4 regions of the Glutamicibacter sp. FBE19 genome follow, and region 3 is predicted to be linked to each of the others. Evidence: riboswitches for the same ligand, from Rfam matches in the RefSeq annotation. Region 3 holds a riboswitch; each other region holds the start of a gene.

Region 1 (5,134 bases), on a different contig from region 3:
CCTAGTTCCATGGCCAGCGCCGCGTCGGAGGCTGTTCCCACCCCGGCATCCAGGATCACCGGAACATTGGCACGGGAAACAATGGTGGAAATATTGTGCGGGTTCAAAATTCCCAGACCTGAACCGATCGGAGCGCCAGCAGGCATGATAGCTGCCACGCCGGCATCCTGGAGCCGCTGCGCCAGTGCAGGGTCATCATTGGTGTAGGCGAAGACCTGGAATCCATCGGCCACAAGCTGCTCGGTTGCCGAGTACAGTTCCAGCGGATCTGGCAGCAAGGTGTGCTCGTCGGCAATCACTTCAAGTTTGATCCAGTCCGTTTCCAGCGCTTCACGGGCCAGCTGCGCGGTCAGTACCGCATCACGGGCGGTGAAACACCCTGCGGTATTAGGCAAAGGAATGACGTTGTTGCGCTGGAGCAGCTCATAGACATTGCCTGCCCCGGCAGCAGAGAAATGGCGGATGGCAACGGTGGTCAATTCCGTGCCAGAAATGGTGAGCGCGCTATCCAGCGTGGTTAATGAGGTGGCCCCTCCGGTGCCCAGGATAAGCCGCGAGGAAAGGGTGCGCCCGGCGACGACAAAAGGATCGTTGTTGAGATCCAGCTCGGTGAATTCTTGCGATTCCATGCTTAGCCTCCCTGGGCTGCCGTAACGAGTTCTATGCTGTGCCCGTCTTCAAGAGCTTTGCTGTTCCAGCTGCTGCGGGGAACGACTGCGCCGTTCACGGCCGCGGCCACCCCCAGCTTGCTGCCGTCGACTGCTTTTGAATCTGCGTCGAGTTCCTTGCCGATTTGCGCGCTGATGAATTCGCGCAGGCTGGTACCGGCCTCCAGCTGAACTTGCTGGGAATTAAAAATGATGTTGATCGATGTCATCCGAGGGCCTCCAGTGCGGCGGTTGCGGAAAGTGTTGGAAAACGTTGCGGATCAACGTCATTCAACAGTGGATTTCTTTTGTTGTTTTCAGCGAGATCCGCAGTCAGTTCGGATCCCAAGGGGCTGAGCAGCACCCCATGGCGCGAATAGCCAGTGGAGAGCACCAGCCCCGGGTCAATGCGCCCGATCAGCGGGCGGTCATCGGCGGTTGCCGGCCTTGGCCTTGCGATGACTTCGTTCAGCGAGCAGTCGATAATTCCCGGGACAAGCCTGCGGGCGTTGTCGAGCAAGTTGTACATGGCGCCCACATTGACTTCCGGGTTCTGGTCTTCCCGAACGCTGGCGCCGAGCACGAGGCTGCCGTCCTTGCGCGGAACCAGATACACGTTCTGCCGGTGGACAATGCCTCGAATAATCCTGGTCAGCAGGGCGGGGCCTGGCGGGCTTTGAATCCGCAGGATGTCGCCGTGCACCGGGCGCAATGGCAGCTTGCCCAGCCCCTTCACCGTGCCCAGCGCGGTGGCGATAATGGTTTGATCGGCTGCGAAAACTTTTCCTGTGGCCGTGCGAACGGCGCTGGTGCGTGATCCTTCGGTGATCAGCTCTTCGGCCTGCTCATGGACCAGGTCATTGTGGAAGTGCTGGAGCAGGATGCGCACGACGGAACGGGGATCGATCTGGTGGTCCTCAGCGCAGAGCACCGCCCCGGAAATATTGCTGGCCAAGGCTGGTTCCAAGGACCTGGCTTGGCTCGGCAGCAGTTTTTCGGCGGACAATCCCAATGAGCTCTGCAGCTCCACGAGATCGTGGAGCGCTTCGCGGTCGGCAGGTTCTGCCGCGACGACCAGGGTTGAGCTTTGCAGGTAGTCGGGACGCACGCCCGTGGCCGCTTCCAGGCGATCAACGAACTGGGGGTAGCGGGCGCTGGATGCGGACAGCAACTGGTGCAGGGGGCCTTGGCCCCAGACGGTTTCGGCAGCTGGGGCCAGCATCCCGGCCGCTGCGTAGCTGGCGCCCTGGCCAGGTGCCGGGTCGATGATGGTGATGGTGTGGCCGCGTGAACTGAGCTCGAATGCGGTGGCTAGGCCGATGATTCCGGAGCCAACAATGTTGACATGCACAGTGGCACGCTTCCTTCCTACGGCGGCATGACCCGCATCAGGTGTAGCGGTCGGCTCAGTGCCCTCTCAGCCTGGTCGGTTTCAGGCTCCCGCGGAGTATTTGCGATTATAAGCATGAGGCAGCCCTGAAAAGCGAACTGCAGTTGACTTAGTTCCGTCATCTTTTGTGATGTACTTACCGGCATGGCGCAACAGGAATATCCCTCAGAATTGCCCGTCGATTCTCAACTATTCAGAGCGGTTGCCGGTCTGGAACAGCAGCTTCTCAGTGCCTCGCTGCGTGGCAACCGAAAATTGCTTGGCGAAATCCTGCATGAGAACTTCTTCGAAATCGGCGCAAGCGGAAGAACGTACGACAGGGATCAAGTCATGGAATTGCTGGCCACTGAAGATCCTTCCGCTGAGCGGTTGCGCTTTAGCAAGCCCTTGGCCATCCGACTATCAGAAAACCTCATCCAATTGCGCTGGAAGGCCAGCGGCCATCGCCCGGCACTTCGCAGCTCATTATGGTTCCGCGAGCAAGGCAAGTGGCAGATGCTGTTTCACCAAGGCACGCTCACAGGCCACGGCGGAAGCAAGCCTGCAGGGCCTGGCAGCGTCCGGGCAACAGGCGTTGCCGAGGAATTCAGCGTGAGGCAGCTCAGCGCGTTGGACGCGGGCTCCGTATACGAGGCGTTCATTTCCCATCCGGATATGCGGCGCCAAGGCGATGCCGATACGCCGGCAAAAGCACGGGCCTACGTAGATGCCCTGTTGAACGGCGAACAAAGCCAATTCCCGTTGGCGATCACTGCCAATGACCGGTTGATCGGGCTTGTTTGCGGGACGCTGGATCATTCAAATGCCAATGCTTGGATTTGGTACTGGATGCATAAGGAGTATCGCGGTCGTTCGCTCACTACGAGGGCAGTTGCCACACTGGCGAATTATCTTTTTGATGATCTTGATTTCTACCGCTTGGAGCTTGGCCTGCGGGCCAATAATCCCGGTTCACGCAGCGTGGCCGAGAACAATGGTTTTCTGCGTGAAGGAACCGAGCGGGGCAAATTCCTCGTCGATGGTGAACGCATCGACGTCTACACCTACGCCCGGCTAAGAACTGATTTGCCCGGCGCTGTAGCTCCGCTGCCACTTCGCCTGCCCTAGGGCTGGGCCCAGACACAGAAACGCCGCGGAATCCTCGGTGGATTCCGCGACGCTCCTGACGTCCCCTTAGGTTCTGTTCGGGATGTTTATATGCCTGGCGACGCCGGCGGTGCCGGTGGTGCCGAATCCGGGCCGTTGGAGCTCAGCTTGTCGGTATCGATCTTGTTCAGGGTGCGAGCTGCTGCTTCGCGGCCGCCAAGCCCGAAGGCCAGGGCCGCTGCCAGGGCTGCGCCGATGACAATTGCGCCGAAGGCCATGTTGATGATCGAGTCCGCAATGCCCATGTATTTCAGGCCCATTGCAACGAACAGCGCAATGGCCGTGTAGCGGATAATCTTCGACGCAGTGGTGTCGCCCATGAACTTGCCGATCACGTTAGCGACGACGAAGCCTGCGGCAACGATTGCTGCACCGAAGAGGATCTTGCCACCCAGTTCCAGAATCTCATTGAGGATATTGGTGATAGCCGGGAAGTTCAGCATCTGTGCTGCCATCACGCCGAAGAACAGCACGATAGCAATCTTCACGATGCCGGCAATGATGCCCGATGCGCTCTTGCCTTCTGGAACAACGCCCCAGCCGGCAACGACGCGATCAGTGCTTACACCGTGGAGGGTAGACTCCAGCAGCTGTCCAACAAACTTTGCAATCAGGAAGCCAACTGCCAACAGCACCAGTGCCATGATGACCTGTGGGATGGCGGTGAAGACCAGCTGAAGCATTTGCTCAGCAGGCTGCGAAATGGCCGCGATTCCCAGGACCTGCAGTGCAGATATGGCAACAACCAGAAGGATCAGGGCGAAGACGATATTCGCGATGATATCGACGATCTTTGCTTGGGCCTCGCGAGACTGGACTTCATCTACCGGCTCATCGCCTGGAGTCAGCTTGCGGACTAGTCCGCTGAAGTCGACAGTTCCCAGGCCAGTGGTCAATAGCTGACGAACAATGTTTGCGATGACGTAGCCAATGAAGAAGATAAAGCCGGCGCCGATGAGGTTCGGGATGAATGCCATGACTCCGCCGAGCAGGCCCTGAACTGGCGTAAGAACTTCAGAAAGTGCAAAGACCTGAAGGATTGCCACGAGGCCAAAAAGCCAAACAATCAGTCCAGCGACCTTGCCAAGAGATTGGCCTATTTGAGCTCCGTCGTTTCCCTGCTTCTGCAGGAATTTCACCCTGGTCACTAGCTTGGCTGCAGCCCAGCGAACTATTCGCGCCACAAGCCACGTAATGATGAGAATGACTAGCGCAATGGCTACCTTTTGTAGCATTGACGCCCAGTCGATGTTGCCTAAGACGTTCTCAGTTTGCATGTCTGCTCCTTCAACGTAGGGACACCACGACCCTACGATGAAGGAACAGCTCTGACTAGGGTAAAGAGTTGATTTTATAGCCTGATTCATTGGAGTTACACAGCTCCAACTGCGAAAACCGCATCTTCCAGACAAGGATTCAACTAAAACCGCAGAAAGTGATTTCAAACACTACTGAAATGCAAAAAATTCGAAAGTTCCCAAATCGTCTATTCCGTGAATTTCCTTGGAGTGACTTGTAGTTTCTACGTTCCAGCGCTAGCTCACGAGTAGAAAAGTTGAGCTTTAACTATTTATTCAACTACTTCGCTGACGACCGAAGCCCCGAGTTCGACCGTGCGTGAGACAGTGCAGTATTTATCGTGCGACAACTTCACGATTCGCTCGACCATGCTGGCTGCTTTGCGTCCCTCTTCAGTATCAGGGAATTTCAAATCGAACCCGAGATGAATGTCATCCATGCGGCTGGCACCGTCTTCGGAAATCTTGTAGCCGCTGGCGCGCACATCAAATTTCTCTGGTTCGCTGCGACGAGTCGTCGCTACATCTACATCGATTGACGAGCAGCCGGCAATAGCTGCGAGCATCAGCTCCACCGGTGTCAGCAGTCCATCACCCTGGCCAAATTCAACGCTTGCCCCTGTTGCAAGGCTGGTGGCTGTGTACTTGCTCGA
Region 2 (5,134 bases), on a different contig from region 3:
TGTCCGAGAAAATCGACTGCAGCCGAGGGCTCTCGCTCATGAGGTATGCGGCCAGCGGCGATGGGCGCCGGGCAATGAACTCCAGCGCTTCTTCGAAGGTTTCGACCTCGATGATTGGAAGGATCGGACCGAAGATCTCCTCGGTCATCAAGGTGCCGCCAAGGTCCACGTTGCGCATGATGGTCGGGGCGATGCGCAGGGTTGCTTCGTCATACTCACCGCCGAACACCACCTCGCCCTGTTCCATCATGGCCAGCAAGCGCTCAAAATGCTGGTGGCTGGCAATCCTGCCAAAGTCCGGGTGGGTGATTGGCTCCTTGCCGTAGAAACCGGAGATGGCCTGGCCCAACCGGTTAATCAATGGCGTGGCATCGCCGATGCACAGGATGTAGTCCGGTGCGACGCAGGTCTGGCCGGCATTCATGAACTTCGCGTAGGCCAAGCGCTTGGCGGTGGCCAGCGAGTGGTTGTCAACGACGGCCGGGGACTTGCCCCCGAGTTCCAAAGTGGTGGGAGTCAGGTGCTGGGCGGCTGCCATCGCGACGATTTTCGCAACCCGCTCCCCACCGGTGTAGAAGATGTGGTCCCAACGTGCTGCCAGCAATTCGGAGGCGGTATCCGCACCGCCTTCGATGACCGCGAAGACCCGCTCGTCCAGATAGAGCGGGAGGAACTTGGCCAGGGCCCCCGAGGTGGCCGGGGCGAGTTCCGAGGGCTTGAGAACCGCGGCGTTGCCAGCGGCAATGGCGGCAACCAGCGGCGCGAGCACCAGCTGCAGCGGGTAGTTCCATGCGCCAATAATCAAGACCACGCCCAAGGGTCGCGGCTCGATCTTCGCGATGGCCGGCTGGAGCGCCAGCGGCACCTTCACGCCGGTGCTGTCCATCCATTCGGCCAGATGCCTCAGCGCAAAATCGATTTCGGCGCGCACCACGTCGACCTCGGCAAATTTGGCTTCGGTGGGGCTCTTTCCGAGGTCGTCATTCAGTGCCTGCACAAAGTCGTCAAGATGCTCTTCGAGCATCTTCTCCAGCGCGCGCAATTGCTGGATCCGGAAGCGGCGCGGGTGGGTGATGCGGGTGTCGGCAGAACGGCGCAAATGGCTCAGAACCGTGGCAATTCGTGAAGGATGCTCGTCCACCGGAGGGGCGGAATCGCCGACCGGCTCGGGCAACGGAGTGGAAGTAAACAGACCCATGATTTGAGCGTACGTCACCAAACGGAAATTCCATCGATTAATGCGCCGAAGGATTCATTATGTATCAACTGTTTGATACATTAATTATCACCGAGGAGGCACGATGGCATCTCTATCAACACAATTCGGCACATTTGCCGTAGCGGCGCTGGTTGTTTATTTCTTATTGCGGGCATTCGGTCGTGCTAAGAACGGTGAACTGCTCAGAAGCGCACGACAGCACGCATTGTGGTGTGCAATCATCGGCTACTTTGCCACTGCCTCAAGCAATTGGTTCGGCGAAGCCGTGGACGTGCCCATAAGCGATCAAAGCAATCTCGATGTTGCGATGGGCATTGCTTCAGCAGCCACCCCTGGCCTGTGGGTCGCTTTCATCTATGTCGCCAGCCAGTACACCTGGCCACGCCGGTTGAAGCCGCTGCGCACCGCGACTCTTGCCCCACGTTCCTTGACGAGCCCGATACCCAAGAAGCTCGTTGCAGCAACGCTGGTTGTTCTGATCCTGGCCTGCGTGACGGTTTACTCTGTTCGAGACGTCGCAGCCATTGCACCATTGCCAGAGACTGAAATCAGTGCCGATGATTACTCCTACAGCAATCCTTCGCAGGACGGATTGCGTGCTGCCGGAGAGATCCTTCCTTACCTCTACGTGAGCTTCGGAATCCTCGCATTGGCTGCAATCGTAGCTTCCATTGTCATTCTTAGGCGTCGGCCACTTCCGGGAATCTCCGAGCACAATAACCGGCTGTTGCGCACCATCTGGCTGAACCGCCTCTACCGCACCGTTGCCGTATCGCTGGCGGTACAGGCGGGAGAGGCCCTGCACTACAAGGCGCGCTGGTTCCACAACGAGTCCACACGCTACATTGATGGATCAGGTGCGGGGATCGAGTACATGGATAGCATGTACAAAATCGGCAACAACCTGGACTGGACGGCGAACTACGCTGTCCTGGGCATTTCGGTCTTGATGCTTTTCTGGCGACCGCCGACGAACTTTGAAAATCTCCCGCGGGCAAAACGCACCGGGTTCAGCAGGCTGCGCGATCAGCTGTTCTCCCTGCAATACGCGACAGCCCTGCTCATGTTCGTTGCCATTTTCATCGCATGGCCGAATTTGCCTGTCAGCGATGACTACAAGTTGCCTACCGGCGAGCGCGAGACTTGGATGCTGGTGTTGTTCACCAGTGCCGCAGTGTTCTACCTTGCGTTGAATGCGCTTTACCTCGGGTACGCGAACGTGGTTTCACGGCAGATTTCTGCCGCTCCCAAGCATTCGGCAAAGTTGCCCATGTGGCCTTATATTTGCGCCGGATTGCTCATAGCTGCGTGCTTGTACTTCTTGCTCTTTCCCCCGTTGGACTACTTATGGGGTTTCGTTGCGCCAAGCAAAGTGGTTGTCATTGCCCTGGTAGTCCTGCTCGTCCTCGCGCATATGGGATTTGCCTGGTTCGCGCGTAGATCCATTATCCCGTGGAACGTTACGGCCGCTGAAGAAATCTGGTACCGAAGGGTTTTGGAACTGCGTTCCCTGCGAGCGGTCACCAGTGCCGTCGCGGCCATGCTGGTTGTCGGCTACGCGTTCCCGGTCCGCCTGGATCTTCTTGCCATCATGATCTTCTGCGTTCCGGCGGTCATATTCCTCGAACGCCCCAAGGACAGCGAAGTCATGTCCTTGCAGAGGTCAACGTCCGCATGAGCACACAGATCAGTGTGGACCTTGAGGCAGCCACCGCACCCTATGAGCAGATCCGCTCGCAGATTGCCGCGCTCATCAACCTTGGCGAGTTGGCGCCGGGCAACCGATTGCCGACCGTCCGCGCGCTGGCCACGGACTTGGGGGTTGCAGCCGGAACGGTGGCTCGCGCCTATAAGGAGCTGGAAGCCGAAGGGCTGATTTCCTCGAGGCGCCGCGCAGGCACCATAGTGAGCGAACGACCCGGATCTGTTGATACCCACGAAGACCTGGTGGCCGCGGTGGACCAGCTGTGGAAATTGGCGGCGGCGCAGCATGTTGACGCCGCGACACTCAAGGCATTGGTGGCACGACGCGAACCCTGAGGATTTGTTCTGGGCACCCCTTCTGCGTACTCTCTAAATCAGTGACACGGGGTGCCGGAGAAGCCGACTGAGATGAAACCCGTCGAACCTGATCTAGTTCACGCTAGCGGAGGGATGTCGCATGACTCTGCCTATCGTTGCCCAAAAATACCGGCAACGCTCCCCCTTGGTTTTTTGCCTGACGAATGCTGTCGTCACCAACTTCACCGCCAATGTCCTTCTTGCCTCCGGCGCATCGCCGGCGATGACCAACCTGCCCGGAGAGGCCGGAGGGTTTGCCGCCATGGCTTCCGCGGTACTGGTGAATCTGGGCACTCCAAGCACCGAGCAAATGGTTGCCATGGAGGAAGCGGTCCTCTCGGCGAGCGCGGCTGGCACCCCCTGGGTATTGGATCCAGTAGCCGTGGGCGCCCTTTCGGTGCGCACCGATTTCGCACGACGCATTGTGCAGCAGCGTCCGGCCTTGATCCGCGGCAATGCCTCGGAAATCCTGGCCTTGGCGGGCAAGGATTCCAGCGGCCGAGGTGTTGATGCAGCAGATACCGTGCAGGCAGCCCTGGACGCCGGACGCGAATTGGCCAAGGAGCACGGGTGCGTTGTTGCCATCTCCGGTGAAGCGGACGCGATCATCGACGCGCACCGCACCGTGCTGGTGCATACCAACGGGATCGGGTTGACCAGGATCACCGGTGGAGGATGCGCGCTGGGCGCCTTCAACGCGGGCATGCTCGCAGTGCACGAGGACCCCTTTGACGCGGCCATCGCTGCCCACGGATTCTATGGCCTCGCCGCAGAAAAGGCGCTGGCGGCAAGCAGCGGTCCGGGGAGTTTTGCCGTGGCCTTCCTTGATGCCCTGGCCGCCACGGAACCTGAAGAACTACAGAATTTGAAGTACGAGGAATTGAACCATGGATAATATCGGCGCATACCTAGTAGCCAACACCGCCAGCTGCACGCCACGCACCACCCTGGAAGTCATCGAAGGGGCGGTGGCCGGCGGCATCGAGTGGATCCAGCTGCGAGCCAAAGACGAGACCGCGCGCGAATTCTTCGAACTGGCCTACGCCGCGGCCCGCCTCACCGAAGGCAAGGCGAAGCTGCTGATCAATGACCGGATCGACGTGTTCTTGGCGGCCCGCGCGGCCGGGGCAACGGTCAGTGGAATCCACATCGGCCAGAAGGACATCCCGGTGCGCCTGGCACGCCAGATCATGGGCGAAGGCATCATCGGCTTGAGCGCTTCCACCGATGCCCAGCTGGCACAGGCCAACCTCGATGCCGAGGCGATCGACTACTTGGGGGTCGGCGCAGTGCGTGCCACTCCAACCAAAAAAGACCACCCAACCCCGATTGGGCTGGACGGTTTTGCCCGCGCCGCATCGCTGACTTCCCTGCCCTGCATAGCCATCGGGGCGATCACCGCGCAGGATGCCAGCGCCATCCGCGCTGGCGGCGGAGCAGGTATGGCCGTGGTCCGCGCCATCTGCAATGCCGACGACCCGCAAGCTGCCAGCGGGCAGCTGGTGGCAGCGTGGGCGGCAGCGCAGTGAAAAATATTCTCTCCATTGCCGGCTCCGACCCCTCCGGTGGCGCAGGGATCCAAGCGGACCTGAAGGCCATTGCCGCCAACGGCGGCTACGGCATGTGCGTGATCACCGCGCTGACCGCGCAGAACACCCTGGGTGTCAGCGCGGTACAGGCCATCGATGGCGAGTTTGTGCTCGCTCAGCTCAACGCGATCAGTGCCGACGTCCAGATCGATGCCATTAAAATTGGCATGCTGGCCAACGAGGAGATCATCCGCGCCGTCAACGGATGGCTGGATACCGTGGATGCCCCGGTGGTACTGGATCCGGTCATGGTAGCCACCAGCGG
Region 3 (5,134 bases):
ATGAATCCTACGGAGAGTCCACCGGCTTCACGAATTGCATATTCTTTGAGTGCTGGGGTTTTGGTGCCGGCTTGGTAAACGTTGGCGCCCAGTGCAAAATCCTCGCCGGACTGGCCGGTGGCTGCAGCAAAGCGCTCGGTGACTCGCGTGGCCAGGTCTTCAAAGCCCTTGTCGAACTCGTGATTGCCCACGACGGAAACATCCAGCCCGGCTGCACCCAGCGCATCAATGGTTGGAGCATCCTCCTGGGACGCGGAAGCAAAGGTCGAAGCCCCGATATTGTCGCCGGCCGATACGAACAACGTGTTTTCATTCTCGGCGCGCAGCTGGTCCACAGCTCCGGCGAGCACTGCAGCGCCGGCAGAGTCCCGATCGGCAGCGATGCGGCCGTGGAAGTCATTAATGCCAACTAGATCCAGGGTTACAGGATCAGCTGCTGGGGAAGCAGTGCTGATTGATTCCTCGGTGGGCATTGCCTGCGCCATGGCTGTTCCTGTGGCCATGAGCGAGAGGGTGGCCAAGGAGGCGAAACCGAGTTTTCTCATCTGCGCGAATGCAGACATGGGTACTCCTAAAAGTGACGGGTGTGACAAGACTTATGTCTATCGCATCTAGGTGAACCTGTCGATGCCTGCGGGTTAAATTGCTGTGCAGGGCCATGAGAACTAGCGGTTAAATAGTCGAAGCAACGCACCAGCCTGTGGTTGATACGTTGCTTCGAAAAAACTTGATGCGGCTAGAGCCGTCGGTTGTGGCGTGATTTGGTTGCTGTGACCGAGGAAGCTCCTACGATGGCACCGAGCATGAGCATGGCAGCCGCGATGAAGAAGACTGTGGACAGGATCCAGCAAGCCATGGCTGTGTCTCGATGCGCGGCGTTCAGGGCAAAACCAAAAAGGCACACGCTGGCAAGCAGCAAGAGCGCTCCCGACAACCGTGTCTTCATCATTGACCTTTGCAGCAGAAAATTTTGCCAACAATCACCACACATAATGACTATTGGCTTGAGTAATATCCATACTGTCACAAATCCATCGATTTGACGATAGCCCTTAAGGAGGATCTTTCACTGCGACTTTAGGCTAACTACACGCAAGCCTTCAGGATGCGTTCGATGGCATCGTGTTCGCCCTTGGTCATCCAAGCCCCATATTTCGCTTTGACCTGAGTCTGGCGTGAGACGTATTCGCAGCGGAAACTCTTGTTGGGAGGAAGCCATGTTGCGGCATCCTTGTCGCCTTTAGCCGCGTTCGTCGGCCCGTCCGAGGCCATGAGGTTTAGCGGGTCATTGGCGAATTCGAAACGAGCTTCCTGGTCCCAGCGCTGGGCGCCCTTTTGCCAGGCATCCGACAGCGCGACAACGTGGTCGATCTGAACTGCGGTGCTGGTTTTCTGGCCCCGAACAAAATTGATGGTGGTGTTGGTATACGGGTCGTGGAAAGTTCCGCTGAGCACTACGCAAGGCTTCGACGCAGATTTGTATTTCACGTGTTCCAAGTCGCGAGCCAGGATGTCATTGCGGGCATCGCAACCGTTGCGGTCCGGATCCTTCCAACCCTTGCTGAACTTTTCCCGTTCATAGCCAGTCTTGGGGGCACGGCCCTTGACGTCGATATCCGCGAGCAACTCAAGCGAGTCAGCATAGCTGGCGCGTTGCTCCGCGCTGTTGTGGGTAGTGTCAGCCTGCGCGTCGGGAACTCGATACTGCTCGATGGAATCAAGAGTTGAGCATCCAGTGAGGGCAAGGGATGAAGCGATGAGTGCAAATGAGATTGCGCGGCGCAGCAGCTGCATGCGGAAGTACGACTCCTAGGAAAGCGACAGTTGGCAAGGGGGACAGGCCCTTAGGAAACTATATGAAGCGGGGTGGACCATTTAGCTGCGTCCATGCCGTGTTTTAGTGTGAGATCGGTGTGAACCAGTTCTAGCGATCATGTCGAGACCTGCTGGCTATCGAGTTTCTGTTCCTCGATATGCATTGGTCAACTCGGTTTCCGACCTCAAGGCCGATTTATCTGTATCTTGTCGGGAAAGCAGCGAAGTGGTGGCATGGGTTTCCTTGCGTTGCGCAAATCCCGCTGCCGAATGGAGCCGGGAAATCACGGTTCCAGATGGCGCTCAACCCCGGGTTGCCCAAGAACCGAGTGCTGATACGCGCGGGATTCATGAAGTAATGTTCTACAGCTAAGCCGTGCGTGTGCTACTAATGGGAGCAGTGACACGGGGTGCCGCAGGGCGGCTGAGAGAACACCCGTTGAACCTGATCCAGTTAGTACTGGCGAAGGGAATGTCCTGGATTCTGCGTATGTGTGCACCCGAAGTGCTTGAACCGTCCGCGTCTTTGGTCAAAAATCCATTCGCCAACAGACGCCGTCAAGGAGTTCAAACAAGATGAGCACGGACACCCAATCACCAGCAACCCCCATTGCCCTTCCACTTGAAGAGCAGGTCATTCTTGTCACCGGCGGAGCTCGAGGGCTCGGTGCCGCCATCAGCAAGGCCTTCCTTGCAGCTGGCGCGAAAGTCGTCATCAATTACAACTCTTCGGAACAAGCAGCCAATGATCTCGTCGCGCTCTACCCGAATGATGCAGTAGCCATTCAGGCTGATGTTCGCAACGAATCTGCGCTCAAGTCGATGGTGGCTGAAGCCGAAGATCATTTTGGACAGCCGGTGACAACTCTGGTGAACAATGCCTTGGTGGATTTCTCCTTTAATGGCGACGCCCGCTCCACCGCCGAAGCGATTTCCGCCGCAGAGCTCAGTGCCCAGTTCGCCGGATCGGTGCTGGCTCCCGTAGCTGCCATCCAGGCTGTACTGCCGGGAATGCGGCAAACAGGATTTGGCCGCATCATCAATATCGGCACCAACCTATTCCAGCACCCGGTGGTTCCGTACCACGACTACACCGCCACTAAAGCTGCGCTGCTGTCCCTGACCCGTACCTTCGCTGATGATCTTGGGCCAGAAGGAATCAACGTCAACATGGTTTCTGGAGGGCTCCTGCGCACCACCGACGCCTCGGCTGCGACCCCCGAGGCAGTATTCGACCTGATCGCCTCGGGAACGCCATTGCGTCGAGTCACCACGCCAGCGGAACTGGCCGATACCGTCCTGTTCTTCGCTTCCCCGCTATCTCGTGGGGTTACAGGTCAGAACCTTATCGTGGATGGCGGGCTGGTGAAGGGATGAGCCAGAAGAAACAGGTACATTTGAATCTGTTCCTCTATGGAACCGGGCATCACCAAGCGGCCTGGCGTGCCGAGGACTCGGCGGCCGAAGAGCTTCCCGATACCCAGTACTACATCAAGCTGGCCCAGCTGGCTGAGAAGGGGCTGTTGGACGCGGTGTTCTTCGCCGATGGCCAAGCGGTGTCAGCCTCAGCTGCGCAGGCCGGTCCCACCTGGTTCTTTGAGCCGGTGACGCTGTTGTCGGCGATCAGCCAATGCACCACGAATATCGGACTGGTCTGCACCATCTCGGCCAGCTTCTACTCTCCTTTCCACGCGGCACGCATGCTGGGCAGCTTGCAGCATTTGTCCAACGGGCGCGCCGGGATCAACGTGGTGACGAGCATGTGGGATACCGAAGCGCAGAACCATTCGCTCACCGAGCTGCCTGCGCACGCGCAGCGATATGGCAGAGCCGCAGAATTCATTGACGTCTTGCGCAAGTTGTGGGGATCATATCCGCATCAAGCAGTCCAAATTGACCGTGGCGGAAATTTCACCGATACGCGATTGCTTCAAGAAATCAATCACGAAGGCGAGCACTTCTCGGTGCGAGGTCCCTTGAATATGCCCAACTCAGTTCATGGCGAGCCTGTCATGTTCCAAGCAGGCTCCTCGCCAGCTGGCCGTGAACTGGCAGCAGCACACGCTGAAGCGATCTACTCGGTAGCAGCCGATCACCAGATGGCATCCGAATTCGCCCAAGACCTTTCCGAACGCACCAGAGCTTCGCGATGCTCGGACAACAGGGCGCTGATCATGCCCGGGCTGGTGACCTATGTGGGGCGCACAGCAGAAGAAGCCAAAGCCAAGCAGCGTGCACTGAACGAATTGCTGCCAACGGGGGACGCTCTGCGCCAGCTGGGAGTATTCTTGCAGCAGGACACCAGCCGCTGGCCTTTGGATGGACCCGTACCGGATCTGCCGCCACTGGAAGAATTCACTGGCCCGGCTGGCCGATACACCACGATTCTGCGGCTCATCGAGCTGCACCAGCCCACGGTTCGTGAACTACTCGGCCTGCTGGCTGCTGGCGGGGGCCACTGCACCATGGTGGGAACGCCGGAAATGATTGCAGATGAGATTGAACTCTGGATCGATAGCGGGGCCGCAGATGGCTTCAACCTGATGCCGCCGTCCCTGCCAGGATCTCTGGAGGACTTCATTGAGCTAGTGATTCCGGAATTGCAGCGCCGTGGCAGATTCCGTACCCGCTACGAGTCGGCTACCTTGCGTGGAAATCTTGGTTTGGCTGTTCCGGAGGCTGTGGCCTTGGCGCGCGGCTAGTTGTGTGGTTGCGCTTCGGGAGCCAAGCCGGGGAAATCATTCTCAAAGTAATCCAGGATTTTCTGTGTTGAGAAGAAATCCAGGAGGAATGACTCCTGAAGCGCAAAGACGTTGCCTCCGCGAACGGAAGGCAATTGTGCAAGGGAGGCATCGGAAGAGAACTGCTCGGTGGCCTCTGGATCCGAGGAGAGCAGGAAGGCCGTATCGCCCGGCAAGGACTTGGCCAGTCTTTCGTAGCTGGTGAACGAGAAGTCTTCGCGTTCTTGCATGGAAGTATCAAACTCTGCTGGAGGATCCAGCACGGTGAACCCCAGGGACTCGAACAGCTGTGCATGCGGACCGGTGCTCTGGGCTATGGGGGAGATGTTTCCCTGGTGATAGGAAAGAATCGATGCCGTGGTGCCGGCGGGGATCGACAGGGACTGTTTCAAGCTGGCAACACGTTGGCTGATGATGCTGTTGTTGCGAGCCGCTGCTTCCTCCGTGCCGGTAGCCTTGGCTAGATCCGCGCTGAGCGCGGTCCATTTCTTTTCGGTGTAATCGACGAGGAGAGTTGGGGCGATTTCCCGCAACTGGTCGAGATGCTCCAATTCGGAATCCGCGCCTGAGGCGGAGAC
Region 4 (5,134 bases), on a different contig from region 3:
GAGAACATCAGCGACATCGCCGGTGTCCGAATCACCTGCAGCTTTGTGAAGGACATCTACAAGGTGCTCAATACCTTGACCGCGCAAAATGACATTCGAGTCATCCAGATCAAGGATTACATCAAGAATCCAAAGCCAAGCGGTTACAAGAGCGTGCATGCCATCGTTGAAATCCCGGTCTTCCTCTCGGACGGACCGGTGAATGTCATTGTTGAGCTGCAGATCCGCACTATCGCCCAAGACTTCTGGGCCAGCCTGGAACACAAGATCTTTTACAAGTACGAAGGCGAAGTCCCTGCCTATTTGGCTTCAGAACTTGCCGAAGCCGCAGCCGTAGCCACCAAGCTTGATATGCAGATGCAGCGACTGCATACCGAGGTTCATGGCCACGATGCCAACGACGAAAACGCTAACGGGCAAGAAGTAGACGCGGAGGTAATACAAGGACTGCTCATGCTTGCCAAGGAAGCTTCAACGGGCAAGGACCACCGCGACAAGGGCGCTACCCAGTAGCGCTAGTCCAAAAAAACAGAGCAAGGCCTCCGAGCGAAAGATTGTTGCGCTCGGAGGCCTTGTTCGCTACCGATATTTTCAGAAACGAAAAAGCCCCGAAATCCGGGGATTTCGGGGCAAAATCTGTAGCGGCGCCGGGACTCGATCCCGGGACCTCACGATTATGAGTCGTGCGCTCTAACCAGCTGAGCTACGCCGCCACAAGTGAGAAGCAATCCAGTAGAAGCCAAGAAAGCTTCTCACTCAGAGCCCCCTGCCGGAATCGATCCGGCGACCTCGTTCTTACCAAGAACGCGCTCTACCACTGAGCTAAGGGGGCAACGAGTAAATACTCTACACGGATTCCCGCACAAACAAAAATCGGCGCTCAACCCTCTAATTCGATACCGCTCAGGCGAATAACTACTAGTCAGAATTGATTATTGGCAATTTTGGCACTTGCGCGGCACAACCAGTGGCACAAAAGTGCTTTGGTGACGATGCTCACTGAGGGGAATTTGGTGATCAGCCTGCAATTATGCGCACCTTTGCAACACTTCTAATTTTCATGGCAAGCAAGCCCAGTACCCGTCGAACGCAGCAGGAATGTTGCAAGGGCTCCGGATACGAATAGGCGAGTCCCAAGAACTCCCCAAATGCGGCCAGAAGAACCAGATTTCATCGATGCTCCATGTGGCGCCAATAGACTTTTTCCCTGATCGGATACTGGCGCCCGGAAAACTTCTGCAGGCAGTGACCCGCCGTCCGCATTCCGGACTTGAGTAGTACGCTTGTGACCTCAGCTACAAATTCATTCAGGATTTTGCAAACGTCAGAAACCTGTGTAGAGTATTTACTCGTTGCCCCCTTAGCTCAGTGGTAGAGCGCGTTCTTGGTAAGAACGAGGTCGCCGGATCGATTCCGGCAGGGGGCTCGAAATAAGAGAGACAATCTGATTGCAGATTGTCTCTCTTTTCGTTTACCCAGAACTTTTATTCTGGACCGAATATGGCCAGGATTTCATCCTCGCTTCGCACAAAACATTTCGCTGGCCGATCGTCACCGTGTGGCCCATTTGCCTCCGATAGAAATTTTCGTGCTAGTGTCATCTGCGACCACACGGGAGCCCCATGGCAAGGGCTGAGATCGGACTGCAGCTGTCCGCGACCGTTGAACCTGTCCGGGTAATGCCGGCGAAGGAAGTGAGTTTCTCAATGGAACAATTTGAACAGCATTCCGCCCACTCTCTCGCGTTCCGCGAAGCCGATGGGATTTCAGTTCCGGTTACGCAGATCCAGCTTGCGGACTCCCCTAATGGCCAGCCCAACGAGCCGGTGGTTGTGTATCGCACCAGCGGTCCGGGAAGTGAACCAACGCAGGGACTGAAGCCGTTTCGGGAATCCTGGATTCTTGAGCGTGGAGACGTGCAGCGCTATGCGGGACGCGAGCGGAACCTGCATGACGATGGGCGTTCAGCGGTCCGCCGCGGTACTGCCAGCGATGAGTGGGCTGGACGTTCCGCTCCGCCGCTCAAGGCCGTAGACGGGGCAGCAGTGACTCAAATGCACTACGCTCGTGCGGGAGTCATCACCCCGGAAATGCGCTATGTAGCATTGCGCGAAGAATGCGATGTAGAGCTGGTGCGCAGCGAGCTTGCCGCCGGACGAGCGATCATCCCCTCGAATATCAACCATCCTGAATCCGAACCGATGATCATCGGCAAGGCGTTTCTCGTAAAGATCAATGCGAATATCGGCAATTCAGCAGTGACCAGCTCCATCGCCGAAGAAGTCTCCAAATTGCAGTGGGCCACCAAATGGGGTGCAGACACTGTCATGGACCTTTCGACCGGCGATGACATCCACACCACCCGCGAATGGATCATTCGAAATTCGCCGGTCCCCATCGGCACCGTGCCGATCTACCAGGCCCTGGAAAAGGTCAATGGCGAAGCGAACGCACTGACCTGGGAAATTTTCCGGGACACCGTTATTGAGCAATGCGAGCAGGGCGTGGACTATATGACCATCCATGCCGGCGTGCTCTTGCGCTATGTCCCGCTGACAGCCAACCGCGTCACCGGGATCGTTTCGCGCGGCGGATCCATCATGGCCGGATGGTGTCTGGCTCATCACCAGGAGAATTTCCTCTACACGCACTTTGACGAGTTGTGTGAAATCTTTGCGCAGTACGACGTGGCCTTCTCATTGGGCGACGGGCTGCGCCCGGGATCCATTGCCGACGCCAATGATGCGGCCCAATTCGCTGAACTTGATACCCTTGCCGAATTGACCAAGCGCGCGTGGAAGTACGATGTTCAGGTAATGGTGGAAGGACCGGGGCACATCCCGTTCCACATGGTCCGCGAGAACGTGGAACGCCAACAGGAACTGTGCGACGGCGCGCCCTTCTATACGCTAGGCCCGTTGGTCACCGATGTCGCACCCGGCTACGATCACATCACCAGCGCCATTGGCGCCACCGAAATCGCCCGCTATGGCACCGCCATGCTCTGCTATGTCACACCCAAGGAACATCTGGGATTGCCTAATCGCGATGACGTGAAAACCGGTGTGATTACCTACAAGATTGCAGCGCATGCCGCAGATCTGGCCAAGGGGCATCCTGGGGCCACCGCCCGCGATGATGCACTGAGCAAGGCGCGCTTCGAGTTCCGCTGGAACGACCAGTTCTCCCTGAGCTTGGACCCGGTCACAGCGCAGGAATTCCATGATGAGACGTTGCCTGCGGAACCTGCCAAGACAGCCCACTTCTGCTCGATGTGCGGCCCGAAGTTCTGCTCCATGCGCATCTCCCAGGACATTCGCGACGAGTACGGCTCAGCGGAAGCGCAAGCTGCGTTGGCCGGCATGGCGCAGAAGAGCCGGGAGTTCGTAGAAAGCGGCGGAAAAGTCTATCTCGGCGATGAGATTCCGGTAGGCAGTACCGCCCCGTAGAGCTGGTGCTGCGGCCCCTGTTGTTCTGGAAACGATGATGCCCCTGGATCAAGCCTTTCGGCTTGATCCAGGGGCATTATGCTGTGCTAGCTAATAAGCTGCAGCGAGTGCTGGCTTAGTAGTCGCGACGTCCACCGCTGCGACCCGAATCGCTGAAGCGATCCTTGCCGCCACGGCCACCGAAGCGCTTTTCGCCGCCACCACGACGGTCATTGAAGCCGCCGCCGCGTCCACCACGGAATCCACCACGGTCGCCACCGCCGCGTCCACCACGGAATCCACCGCGGTCGCCTTCGTCATCGCCACGTGGCTTGCGGCCGGAATCCAGCTCCATGCTGATCAGCTCGCCGCCAATGCGGGTCTTGGACAGTGCACGCCACTGGTCCTTGCTCAGCTCTGCTGGCAACTCAACCAAGGTGTGGTCCGAACGGATCTCAATGCCACCGATTTCGGAGGAGTTGAAGCCGCCTTCGTTAGCCAAAGCGCCAACGATCGAGCCTGGCTGCACGCGGTTGCGGCGGCCGATGGCCAAACGGTACATGGCGTTGCCTTCGGCAGCGGTCTTGCGGGCACGTGGGCCGCGCTCTCCGCGATCGCCACGGTCGCCACGCTCTGGGCGATCGCGATCCATGCGGGCCTTCTTCGAAGCAGGAATCACCGGTTCGGTCATCAACAGCGGGCGTCCACCCTGGGCCATTAAGGCCAGAGCGGCAGCGATTTCCAGCTGATCGAGATCTTCGTGATCAGCAGCGAACTTCTCGACGATTTCGCGGAAGGTGGTCAGATCCTGGCCGCTGATGGTCTTGTCGATGCGATCGGTGAACTTCTGGATGCGGCGGTCGTTGACCGAGTCCAGGGAAGGCAGCTGCATCTGGGTCACCGGCTGGCGGGTAGCCTTTTCGATGGCACGCAGCAAGTACTTCTCGCGCGGGGTCATGAACAGGATCGCGTCGCCTGAGCGGCCGGCACGGCCGGTACGGCCAATGCGGTGCACGTAGGACTCGGTGTCATGCGGGATGTCGAAGTTGATGACGTGGGAGATGCGCTCCACGTCCAAACCACGAGCTGCAACGTCGGTAGCAACCAGGATATCGATCTTGCCCGAGCGCAGGTTCTCAACGGTGCGCTCACGCTGCTGCTGAGGGATGTCGCCGTTGATGGCTGCAGCGGTGAAGCCGCGGGCCTTCAGCTTGTCAGCCAAGTCCTCGGTAGCCATCTTGGTGCGAACGAAGGTGATGACACCGTCGAATTCCTCGGATTCGAGGATGCGGGTCATGGCGTCCAGCTTGTGGGCACCCATGACCTGCAGGTAACGCTGGGTGATGTTGGTGCCGGTGGACTGCTTGGACTTCACGGCAACTTCCTGCGGGTTGCGCAGGTATTCCGAAGCGATACGGCGGATGGTGCGTGGCATGGTTGCCGAGAACAGGGCAACCTGCTTGTCCTCAGGGGTGGCTTCCAAGATCTTGTCGACCTCTTCGGCGAAGCCCATGCGCAGCATTTCGTCGGCCTCATCCAGTACGACGTACTGCAGGTTCGACAGGTCCAGGGAACCCTTGTTGATGTGGTCGATAACGCGACCCGGGGTACCGACGACTACCTGTGCTCCACGGCGCAGGCCGTTGAGCTGCGGGCCGTATGGCGAGCCACCGTACACTGGCAGAACGGTGAAGTTCGGCAGGTAC

What was found. Region 3 has a riboswitch for thiamine pyrophosphate ahead of H6F58_RS09180 (3-oxoacyl-ACP reductase). Riboswitches for the same ligand answer to the same signal wherever they lie in the genome.
Region 1: another riboswitch for thiamine pyrophosphate. It lies ahead of thiO (glycine oxidase ThiO); the one in region 3 lies ahead of H6F58_RS09180 (3-oxoacyl-ACP reductase).
Region 2: another riboswitch for thiamine pyrophosphate. It lies ahead of thiM (hydroxyethylthiazole kinase); the one in region 3 lies ahead of H6F58_RS09180 (3-oxoacyl-ACP reductase).
Region 4: another riboswitch for thiamine pyrophosphate. It lies ahead of thiC (phosphomethylpyrimidine synthase ThiC); the one in region 3 lies ahead of H6F58_RS09180 (3-oxoacyl-ACP reductase).

What each region holds. Positions count from the first base shown of each region.
Region 1 is NZ_JACKQN010000008.1:63,438-68,571, forward strand. It holds gene H6F58_RS13045 (thiazole synthase) at 1-629, opposite strand, end outside; gene thiS (sulfur carrier protein ThiS) at 632-877, opposite strand; gene thiO (glycine oxidase ThiO) at 874-1,998, opposite strand; TPP riboswitch at 1,996-2,101, opposite strand; gene H6F58_RS13060 (GNAT family N-acetyltransferase) at 2,182-3,144, shown strand; gene H6F58_RS13065 (mechanosensitive ion channel) at 3,231-4,460, opposite strand; gene H6F58_RS13070 (OsmC family protein) at 4,754-5,134, opposite strand, start outside.
Region 2 is NZ_JACKQN010000017.1:4,095-9,228, reverse strand. It holds gene H6F58_RS17595 (aldehyde dehydrogenase family protein) at 1-1,198, opposite strand, end outside; gene H6F58_RS17590 (hypothetical protein) at 1,302-2,897, shown strand; gene H6F58_RS17585 (GntR family transcriptional regulator) at 2,894-3,259, shown strand; TPP riboswitch at 3,297-3,391, shown strand; gene thiM (hydroxyethylthiazole kinase) at 3,381-4,175, shown strand; gene thiE (thiamine phosphate synthase) at 4,168-4,809, shown strand; gene thiD (bifunctional hydroxymethylpyrimidine kinase/phosphomethylpyrimidine kinase) at 4,791-5,134, shown strand, end outside.
Region 3 is NZ_JACKQN010000004.1:211,343-216,476, reverse strand. It holds gene H6F58_RS09195 (bifunctional UDP-sugar hydrolase/5'-nucleotidase) at 1-563, opposite strand, end outside; gene H6F58_RS09190 (hypothetical protein) at 737-949, opposite strand; gene H6F58_RS09185 (HNH endonuclease family protein) at 1,087-1,794, opposite strand; TPP riboswitch at 2,212-2,305, shown strand; gene H6F58_RS09180 (3-oxoacyl-ACP reductase) at 2,392-3,192, shown strand; gene H6F58_RS09175 (NtaA/DmoA family FMN-dependent monooxygenase) at 3,189-4,517, shown strand; gene fepB (Fe2+-enterobactin ABC transporter substrate-binding protein) at 4,514-5,134, opposite strand, start outside.
Region 4 is NZ_JACKQN010000011.1:82,139-87,272, forward strand. It holds gene H6F58_RS15605 (GTP pyrophosphokinase family protein) at 1-513, shown strand, start outside; tRNA gene H6F58_RS15610 (tRNA-Met) at 640-713, opposite strand; tRNA gene H6F58_RS15615 (tRNA-Thr) at 761-832, opposite strand; tRNA gene H6F58_RS15620 (tRNA-Thr) at 1,355-1,426, shown strand; TPP riboswitch at 1,602-1,711, shown strand; gene thiC (phosphomethylpyrimidine synthase ThiC) at 1,707-3,449, shown strand; gene H6F58_RS15630 (DEAD/DEAH box helicase) at 3,565-5,134, opposite strand, start outside.